DNA from 2 places in the Pseudomonas savastanoi genome. Region 2 is predicted to be linked to the other one. Evidence: riboswitches for the same ligand, from Rfam matches in the RefSeq annotation. Region 2 holds a riboswitch; the other holds the start of a gene.
The links. A riboswitch is a leader RNA that binds a small molecule or an ion and turns the genes downstream of it on or off. The one in region 2 is predicted to bind cobalamin.

Region 1 (4,865 bases), 150 kb from region 2:
CGACGGGCTGTCCTGCAACCCAGTCGGCTTGCCAATCGGTGAGCTGCGCACTTGCCAGTCGAGGGTGGTAAATGGCTGTGCGTGGCAACGGTTGGGGCTCGGTCCAGGAATAGTCCCGGTCCAGCCAGCGACTGGCCATGCAACGATACATTTCCAGCGCATTCTGCAAGCCGCCCTGACGCAGAAACTGCCATAGCCGGTCGCGTTCTGCGGCAGGCACCGTGCTCAGGTCGCTCAGTTCAGGATCAGGGCGGTCATCACCAGGCACCAGAATGACCTGAACCCCGCGCGCCGCCAGCTCCATCAGCCGCTCGACGCCGTAACGCCAGTAACCGATGCCACCGTGCAGGGAAATCAGAATGACTTTGGCGTGGCGCAGCACCTCATCGACATACAAGTCGACAGAGGCGTGATTCTGTACCTGCATCGGGTTGGCCAGACGCAGGCTCGGGTAGTCGTCAGGGAGCTGCCGGGCAGCTTCGGCCAGCAGCGCCAGGCTGGAGTCTCCGCTACAGAGAATCACCAGCTCGGCCGGGGTCTGGCCCAGATCGGCAATGCTGTCGTCGGGTACGAAACCGCCGGGCTGGGTTCTCAGTAAATGCATGGGGTCAGCCGACAACTGCAGCGTTGAGCTGCGCTTGCAGGGCCACGGCATCCAGCTCCTGACCAATCAGCACCAGATGCGTGGCGCGCTCTTCGTCGGCGCGCCAGGCGCGGTCGAAGTGCTTGTCAAAACGCGTACCCACACCCTGGATCAGCAGGCGCATCGGCTTGCCGGGAATGGCCGCGAAGCCTTTCACGCGCAGAATGCCGTGCTGCACGACCAGTTGATTCAGTGCGTCTAGCAGCACCTTTTCATCGGCCTGAGGCAATTTCAGGGAAATAGAATCGAAAGCATCGTGATCGTGGTCATCATGATCGTCATCGTCGTGATGATCATGATGGGTCTTGCGACCATCGATGTGCAGCTCGGACTCGGCGCCAACACCCAGCAGCACGCTGATCGGCAGACGACCGCTGCTGGCTTCAATCACCTTGACGGCTGGCGGCAGTTCTTCGGCAACTTCGGCACGCACCGCTGCAAGACCTTCGGCGTCGATCATGTCGGCCTTGTTGAGGATCACCAGATCGGCGCTGGCCAGTTGATCAGCGAACAGCTCGTGCAGAGGCGACTCATGGTCCAGATTCGGGTCGAGTTTGCGCTGCGCATCGACCTGATCCGGGAACGCAGCAAACGTACCGGCCAGTACCGCAGGGCTGTCGACGACAGTGATCACCGCATCGACCGTGCAGGCGTTGCGAATTTCCGGCCACTGAAAAGCCTGAACCAGCGGCTTGGGCAATGCCAGCCCGGAGGTTTCGATCAGGATGTGGTCCAGATCGCCACGACGCGCGACCAGTTCGCGCATGACCGGGAAGAATTCTTCCTGCACCGTGCAGCACAGGCAGCCGTTGGCCAACTCATATACCCGGCCGTTGGCCTCTTCTTCGGTGCAACCGATGGTGCACTGCTTGAGGATTTCTCCGTCGATGCCCAGCTCACCGAATTCATTGACGATGACCGCGATGCGCCGCCCTTCGGCGTTGTCGAGCATGTGCCGCAACAGGGTGGTTTTGCCCGAGCCGAGGAAGCCGGTGACGATGGTGACGGGAAGCTTGGCCAGTGTTTTCATCAGGTGCCCTTTGGCAATGCGGCGGGCAAACAGGACGAGAACCGCGTGCCTGGCACACGGATCGGATCGCCACCGGATCACCCCGCCCGGTTGTAGTGAGAATTCGCAGGCTTTTTGGTCAGCCCGGTTCGAGGCAGGTCTCCTGGCTCACGGCGGCATGGGGCAGGCAATGAAGACCGCTCCGACACGCATTCATCGCGCCTTCCCGCCGCAGCAGTGGCTGTGCAATGAACCTCACCGTTTACAGTTGCGGGGGCAGCTGCGGCGTGTACCGCATTCCCGTCTTAGCTCCATGTGTAACGCTTTACGCATGGAGAACCTCGAGCCGGCAAGGCTACGCAGTGACCGCAGACAGGTCAATCGTTCAGATTGACGATCCCCCGCCGCCCATGCTCTCCTGTACGCCTTGTTTCGGGTGCCCCTCACGGGGTGAAACGGGAAACCGGTGCGCTCACGCTGTCGAGCAAGTCCGGTGCTGCCCCCGCAACGGTAAGCGAGAGAAGGTCTGATCCACTGTGCCACGGCATGGGAAGGTGACCTTGCAGGCCTTGAACGTACGACGTTTGAGCCCCTCGCGAGCCCGGAGACCGGCCCGACATCGTTGCAATGACAAACCCGCGGTGGGCGGGCGCAGTTGAAACCTCTGGCGTCTGCCGGCAGGTTCCTTCGCGCGTGGCCCGCTTGCCAATCATCAAGAGGGATCGCCATGTCGACCATCAGCAGCAGCAGCCACGCCGCCGCCACCAGCTCCACCCGCACTCAACGCCTGACAGCCGCCATCAGCGCTGCGCTGCTGGGTGCCTGTCTGGTGTACTTCGCCGGTTTCTCGCACATCGCGGCCGTACACAACGCCGCACACGATACCCGTCACAGCGCTGCCTTTCCTTGCCATTAAGGACTCCACAATGTTCAAGCGAATCGCACAAACTGCCGGGTTCACGGGCCTGCTTGCGGCCCTGCTGCTGACCGTGCTGCAAAGCTTCTGGGTGGTGCCACTGATCCAGCAGGCCGAAACCTACGAGAACGCAACTGCCGAACAGGCCCATGAGCATGCCGACGGCGCTGATGCCGAGCACAGTCATGCGCATGACCAAGCGGCCTGGGAACCTGAAAACGGCTGGCAACGTGTGCTGTCCACCACGGGCGGCAATCTGGTGGTCGCGGTAGGCTTCGCCCTGATGCTTGCCGGGCTTTACACCCTGCGCGCGCCGGGTCGCACAGTGCAAGGCGTATGGTGGGGGCTGGCCGGTTTCGCGGTTTTTGTGCTCGCGCCAACGCTTGGCCTGCCGCCTGAATTGCCAGGCACTGCTGCCGCCGAACTGAGTCAGCGTCAGGCCTGGTGGATAGGTACGGCCGCATCGACTGCCGCCGGGCTGGCCTTGCTGGTATTTGGTCAGAACTGGCTGCTCAAAGTGCTGGGCGTGGCGATTCTGGTCGTTCCTCACGTGATCGGCGCACCACAGCCGCTGGTCCATCAGAGCATGGCACCCGAAGCTCTGGAATCGCAATTCATGCTTGCCTCACTATTGACCAACGCGCTGTTCTGGGTCGCGATGGGGCTGATCAGTGCCTGGCTGTTCCGCAGAAACGATGCCGACCTGCATCAGGCCTGATTTTCCGACCGTTCAGCCCGGCTCGTCACTGGTGGCCGGGCTGGGCTGTCGCCGCGGTTGCTCTGCAGCGACGTTGCGCGAGCTGATCGAGAACAGCCTTCGCGTGATTGACCTGGAGATTGCCAGCGTCACTGCGCTGGCATGTATCGATCTGAAAGACCAGGAACCGGGCCTGCTTGAACTGGCCGGGCAACTGGCAGTGCCGCTGGTGTTCTTCAACGCCGCGCAACTGGTCGCGTGGGAGCTGCACCTCACCCATCGTTCTGCGCAGGTCTTCCAGACCACCGGCTGTCACGGTGTCGCCGAAGGTTCGGCACTGGCGCTGGCCGCGCAACTGGGAGACGGCACCGCCACCCTGCTGATCGAACGGCAGAAAAGCGCCCACGCCACATTTGCCTTGGCAATCAGCCCTGCGCACAGCGGATAATCTCCCCGCGCTCATCCATTCCGGAGAATTCATTGACTGTCTATTTCATCGGTGCCGGCCCTGGTGATCCCGAGCTGATCACCGTCAAGGGGCAACGCCTGATTCGCACATGCCCAGTCATTATCTATGCAGGCTCACTGGTGCCGCTCGCCGTGCTGGAGGGTCATCAGGCCGTGCAGGTGACCAACAGCGCCGAGCTGCATCTGGAGCAGATCATTGAACTGATAAAGGCCGCGCATGCGCAAGGCCAGGACGTTGCTCGCGTGCATTCCGGCGACCCGAGCCTGTATGGCGCCATCGGCGAGCAGATCCGCCATCTGCGGGAACTGAATATTCCATTCGAAATCATTCCCGGCGTCACCGCGACCGCTGCCTGCGCTGCGCTGCTGGGCGTCGAGCTGACCCTGCCGGATGTTTCGCAAAGCGTGATTCTGACTCGCTATGCCGACAAGACCTCAATGCCCAGCGGCGAGGAGCTGGCCAGTCTGGCCAGCCACCGGGCAACCATGGCGATTCATCTGGGGGTGAACAACCTGCAGCGGATTGTCGACGAGCTCGTTCCACATTACGGAGCCGATTGCCCGGTTGCCGTGGTGCACCGTGCCAGTTGGCCGGATCAGGACTGGGCAGTTGGCACACTGGCGGATATTCAAGACAAAGTGCAGGCCAAAGGCTTTCGCCGCACGGCATTGATTCTGGTCGGACGTGTGCTTGCCGACGACACCTTCAGCGAGTCCTCGCTGTACCGCGCCGGGCATGCACACCTGTTCAGACCGAGCTGATATTGGCGAAGGCGATACTCCGGGCGCAGAACACAGCGGATCTGCCCCGGTCGCTGCGAAGCATCTCCCCGTCAGGCAGCCGCCTCATACAACTTCGGCGCAACCACTTCGCCACTTTCCAGACTCTTGCGCAGAATGTCGGCCTGCAATGCAGCCGCTTTCATGGCGCTCTCCTTGATATAGCCATAGCCACGAATTCGCTCCGGCAGACGTGCCAGGTTCAAGGCGGTATGGCGGTTCTGTGCTTGCAGGTGCTGAAGAATCAGCTCGATGTCACGCACGTAACCGTCAATCAGATCCCTCTCCTGTTTGCGCTCAAGGCTGTGACCGAACGGATCGAGCGCTGTGCCACGGAGGAACTTGAATTTTG
Region 2 (4,865 bases):
TTTCCTGAACCGTTAGGGCCGACCACGGCCAGTGTCTCGCCGGCTGCGATGCTCAAGTCGACGTCGCGCAGCAGCGCAGTGCCACGCACCGAATAACCCAGCCCCGTGCAGCCCAGCACCGGTGCGTTGGCCAGATGAGGAAAGGCGTTCATCGCGTGCTATTGCCCCGGATAAGAATCAAAGCGAAGACCGGTGCGCCGATCAGCGCGGTAATGACGCCAATCGGCAGCGCCTGACCCTTGATCAGTGTGCGCGAGAGGATGTCGGCAGCGATCAGGAACAGTGCGCCGCTCAATGCACTCAACGGCACCAGCCGTGCATGGCGCACACCGACCAGCATACGCACCGCGTGCGGGATCACCAGCCCGACAAAACCGATGGAGCCGACGATTGACACCATCACTGCGGTGACCAGGGCTGCGGTCGCGATCAGGATGATCTGCACGCGCCGCACGGCAATCCCCAGTGACGCCGCCGAGTCGCTGCCGAAGGTGAACGCGTCCAGCGCTCGCCGGTGCCAGAGGCACACCAGCAGACCGACCAGCACCGTCGGCACTGCCAGCCATACCGAGTGCCAGCGTACGCCGCTGAGGTTGCCCAGCAGCCAGAACATGATGCCGCGTGCCTGTTCGGAGCTGGCGGATTTGGTGATCAGAAACGAGGTCAGGGCATTGAACAGCTGTGAACCGGCGATCCCGGCCAGAATGATCTGTCCGGCTGCTGTGGTGCCTCGCGACGAATGCGCCAGCAGGGCGACCAGCGAAAACGCCGCCACGGCCCCGGCAAAAGCGCCTGCCGACATCGAAATAGCCCCCGCACCAAAGCCCAGAATGGCGACCAGCACCGCGCCGGTCGAGGCCCCGGCGGAAATTCCCAGCAGATACGGGTCTGCCAGCGGGTTGCGCAACAAGGATTGCAACACCACGCCACAGATCGCCAGCCCGGCCCCGCAGGCTGCCGCAACAATCGCGCGGGTCAGCCGGTAGTTCCAGACAATGCCTTCGTCGATAGGGTCGAGCACATAGCCGGCAGCCCAGAGTTTGTTGGCCAGCACCTGAAAAACCACCTTCAGGCTGATCGAGGTTTCGCCAATTGCTGCGCCGACCATGATCGCCAGCACCAGCACTGCCGAGACCCAGAGCACATGGCCCAGCGCTACCTGTAATCTCATTGTGCAGCGTTGAAACGGTTGGCGGCGTCAGCCAGTTCCTCGAACCCGGTAAACAGGCGCAGACCAGCCTGCATGCCTTCGGCGTCGATGATCACGATTCGGTCATGCTTGACTGCGTCCATGTTGCGCGTCACCGGGTCGCTCTTGAGGAATTCGATCTTTTTCAGGTAGTCGTCGGCCGGGAAGCGGCGGCGATCCATGCGTGCAATCACCAGAATGCTTGGATTGGCCTTGGCAATGGTCTCCCAGCCCACTGTCGGCCATTCTTCGTCGGACTTGACGATATTGCGCATGCCCAGGCTGTTGAGCATGAAGTCCGGGATGCCTTTGCGGCCTGCCACGAACGGGTCGCTGGCGAGATCGGAACTGGAAAACCAGAACAGCGCCGAGACGTCGTTCGCCTTGTTCTGTTTGACGTTGGCAATCGCGGCGCTCAAGCGGGCCTTGAGGTCGGCAACCAGCGTGTCACCGCGGTCCTGTACATCGAAAATCTGCGCCAGTTGCTCGATGCTCTTGTAGATGGTCTCGATGCGGAACGGCTCCAGGCGTGTGCCGTCGGCACCGACCAGATTATCTTTGCCTTCGCAATCGGACGGCAGAATGTAAGTGGGTATTTTCAGGTCATGGAACTGCTCGCGTGTGCCGACCACGCCCTGTTTGCCGACCATCCACTCCAGCTGCACCGCCACCAGTTCCGGACGTTTGCCAATCACCGCTTCAAAGCTTGGGTCGTTGTCGGCCAGACGTTCTACCTTATCGTTCTGCGCCTTGAAGCGTGGCAAAACGTTGTTGAACCACAGCGACGTGCCCACCAGCCGGTCGCCCAGGCCCAGTTCGTAGAGCATTTCAGTGCCGGCCTGACCAATGGTCACTGCCTTGGTCGGTGCATGCGCGAACGTCAGGGTCGAACCACAGTTTTCAAGCGTCAGCGGATACTGAGTGGGGGCGGCGAGGGTCAGGGTGGACAGCGTCAGGCTGGCGGCAAGTACGGCAAGGCGGGGCAGCGACATGAAATGCGGTCTCCGTTGGAGCAGGTGCCAAGGCGCAATGCACATCAGGAAACACATCCCCGGCAAATGACCGGGCACGACGGAAAATGCCGCCGCGTGCGGATGTCCTTCCCGGACACCCCGCCGGTTAGTGGGTTGAAGCAGGTCGGCAGGTCTCCTGACTGGCATGTCATCGCCGGGCTCCGGCCTTCCCGGAGCTGAATCCAGTGGCAGTCATGGAGCAGGCTCGATGCCTACAGTTGCGGGGGCAGTTTCGTTTTGGCCTTGTGCAGACAAAGCGTGCGAATTCCCTGTTAGTTCCTCTCGGAAACCGACGGGCGGCATGGTAAACGATAAGCGTTTTAGTGGCTAATCCTTTGCGCGCAGGCGCAGCAGACTGTTGATCAGATGCAGGCGCATCGCGGCTCGGGCGGCATCCCGATCCTGATGGACAATGGCGTCGAAGATGGTCTCCTGTTCGCGTTGCTGGATGCCCGGATCATCCTCTGCGTACAACGATGCGATATTGCCGAAGCCGCTGCGGGTACGAGGCAGGATGCTGCTGCCGAGCTGGCTCATCACGTCGGTAAAGAAGCTGTTGGCGGTGCACAGTGATATCTGCCGGTGAAACTCGAAGTCGGCCTTCATGGTGTCGTGTCCCAGGCGCGCGCAGCGATGCAGCTCATCGAGTGCCTGACGGATGGCATCCAGTTGCTCGGGCGTGCGGCGTTGAGCCGCCAGCGCGGCAGATTCCGGCTCGATGCTCAGGCGCAGCTCGATGATGGATACCGCGTCGCCGGGTGTGCCGATTGGCGGTTCAACCTGCTGGAAATTCCCTGGCTGCGCTGCATCGACCACGAAGGTGCCGATGCCATGCCGGGTTTCGACCAGACCTTCGGCTTGCAGACGCGACATCGCTTCACGAACCACGGTGCGGCTGACCCCGGTTTCACGGATGATCACCTGTTCGGTAGGAAGCTTTTCACCGCTCTGGATCTCGCCTTCGCGAATTCTGCGCGAAAACTCAGCGACCAGTTGCTGAGTCAGGCTGGAGCGACGGCCTTTTGATGTGGAAGGTTGTTCCATGGCGGGTGATCGGGTCCGTGTCGGGTGGCTGAGTATAACCGTACTCAAGGCGTGTTTTGTGTGGGGATCGCAGCCTATACTCGCGTATCGGACAGAACTGAGGCTGCAATGTCGGACAACGCGCTTTCCTCGCAAAAGAACCATCGACGCCTGGCAGAAACCCTGGTCGACCGCTTCGCCCAGCGCATGCGTGACGGTGTGCTGGTGCGCGGCGAGAAACTGCCTTCCGAGATCCACATCATGGAAGCCGAGGGTGTCAGCCGCACGGTGGTGCGCGATGCGCTGTCGCGGATGCAGGCCGCGGGGCTGGTGGAAACCCGGCATGGCGTCGGTACCTTTGTTCTCGACATGCCACCGCCTGAAGGTTTTTCGGTAGGGCCTGCGACCATCGCCACCTTGTCCGATGTGCTGAATCTGCTGGAGTTTCGCTTGAGCCTGGAAGTCGAGGCAGCAGGGCTGGCTGCGCAACGACGCAGCCCTGAGGCGTTGCTTGAGCTCAAGCGGGCGTTCGATGCGCTGCTCGAAGGTCCGCAGAAATCCGGAACCACCATCAATGCCGATTTTCAATTTCACCTCAAGATCGCCAAGGCGTCAGGCAATGCGTACCTGATCGATATCATGAAACATCTGGGCACCAAGCTGATTCCCCGCACGCGGATGAACTCGGCCTACACAGGGCAGAGCGATCGCAACGCCTACCTGGCCGGAATCAACACCGAACACCGGCAAATCTACAACGCCATCGCCGAAGGCAACGTCGACGCAGCGCGCTCGGCGATGTACCTGCACCTCAACGGCAGCCGCATGCGCCTGCGCCGCACTCAGGCGCTGTACAGCGACTGAGCGATTCAGGACCGGACGCGGAGTTTCTGCCAGACACCTATCGTTCCTCATGCTCCAGTGTGGTGATGCCTTGAGTGACGCTCCGCGGCACAAATCTGCGCCGCACCGCATGCTCTAAAGAGGACGCATAGCGTCCAGAACGGCATGCGACGCGGAGCGTCGCACGATAATCTGCGGAGTTTCTGCCAGACACCTCTCGTTCCTTACGCTCCAGCGTAGGAATGCCTTGGGTGACGCTCCGCGTCACAAATCTGCGCCGCACCGCATGCTCTAAAGAGGACGCAGAGCGTCCAGAACGGCATGCGACGCGGAGCGTCGCACGATAATCCGCGGAGTTTCTGCCAGACACCTCTCGTTCCTTACGCTCCAGCGTAGGAATGCCTTGGGTGACGCTCCGCGTCACAAATCTGCGTCGCACCGCATGCTCTAAAGAGGACGCAGAGCGTCCAGAGCTGCATGTCGACGCGGAGCGTCGCACGATAATCCGCGGAGTTTCTGCCAGACACCTCTCGTTCCTTACGCTCCAGCGTAGGAATGCCTTGGGTGACGCTCCGCGTCACAAATCTGCGCCGCACCCATGCTCTAAAGAGGACGCAGAGCGTCCAGAACGGCATGCGACGCGGAGCGTCTCACGATGGTGAGATTATCGCTCCTCATGCTCCAGTGGGATGCGCTACAGGAAGTTGTACTGCACGCCCACGCGCAATCTCAGCTGGCGCTTGTCATCTTCGGAATCGACCTTGATGTCGCCCACTTCAAAGAATGGCACCCAGTGC

Region 1: linked by a shared signal. The riboswitch ahead of cobW (cobalamin biosynthesis protein CobW) and the one ahead of KP808_RS14870 (ABC transporter substrate-binding protein) in region 2 are both predicted to bind cobalamin.

Annotation. Positions count from the first base shown of each region.
Region 1 is NZ_CP076652.1:3,412,482-3,417,346, forward strand. It holds gene cobN (cobaltochelatase subunit CobN) at 1-604, opposite strand, end outside; gene cobW (cobalamin biosynthesis protein CobW) at 609-1,673, opposite strand; cobalamin riboswitch at 1,789-2,011, opposite strand; cobalamin riboswitch at 2,070-2,283, shown strand; gene KP808_RS14230 (CbtB domain-containing protein) at 2,380-2,568, shown strand; gene KP808_RS14235 (CbtA family protein) at 2,579-3,286, shown strand; gene KP808_RS14240 (cobalamin biosynthesis protein) at 3,264-3,713, shown strand; gene cobM (precorrin-4 C(11)-methyltransferase) at 3,746-4,495, shown strand; gene KP808_RS14250 (indolepyruvate ferredoxin oxidoreductase family protein) at 4,567-4,865, opposite strand, start outside.
Region 2 is NZ_CP076652.1:3,560,270-3,565,134, reverse strand. It holds gene KP808_RS14880 (ABC transporter ATP-binding protein) at 1-152, opposite strand, end outside; gene KP808_RS14875 (FecCD family ABC transporter permease) at 149-1,171, opposite strand; gene KP808_RS14870 (ABC transporter substrate-binding protein) at 1,168-2,181, opposite strand; cobalamin riboswitch at 2,312-2,511, opposite strand; gene KP808_RS14865 (FadR/GntR family transcriptional regulator) at 2,530-3,246, opposite strand; gene KP808_RS14860 (FadR/GntR family transcriptional regulator) at 3,355-4,089, shown strand; gene KP808_RS14855 (oligogalacturonate-specific porin KdgM family protein) at 4,763-4,865, opposite strand, start outside.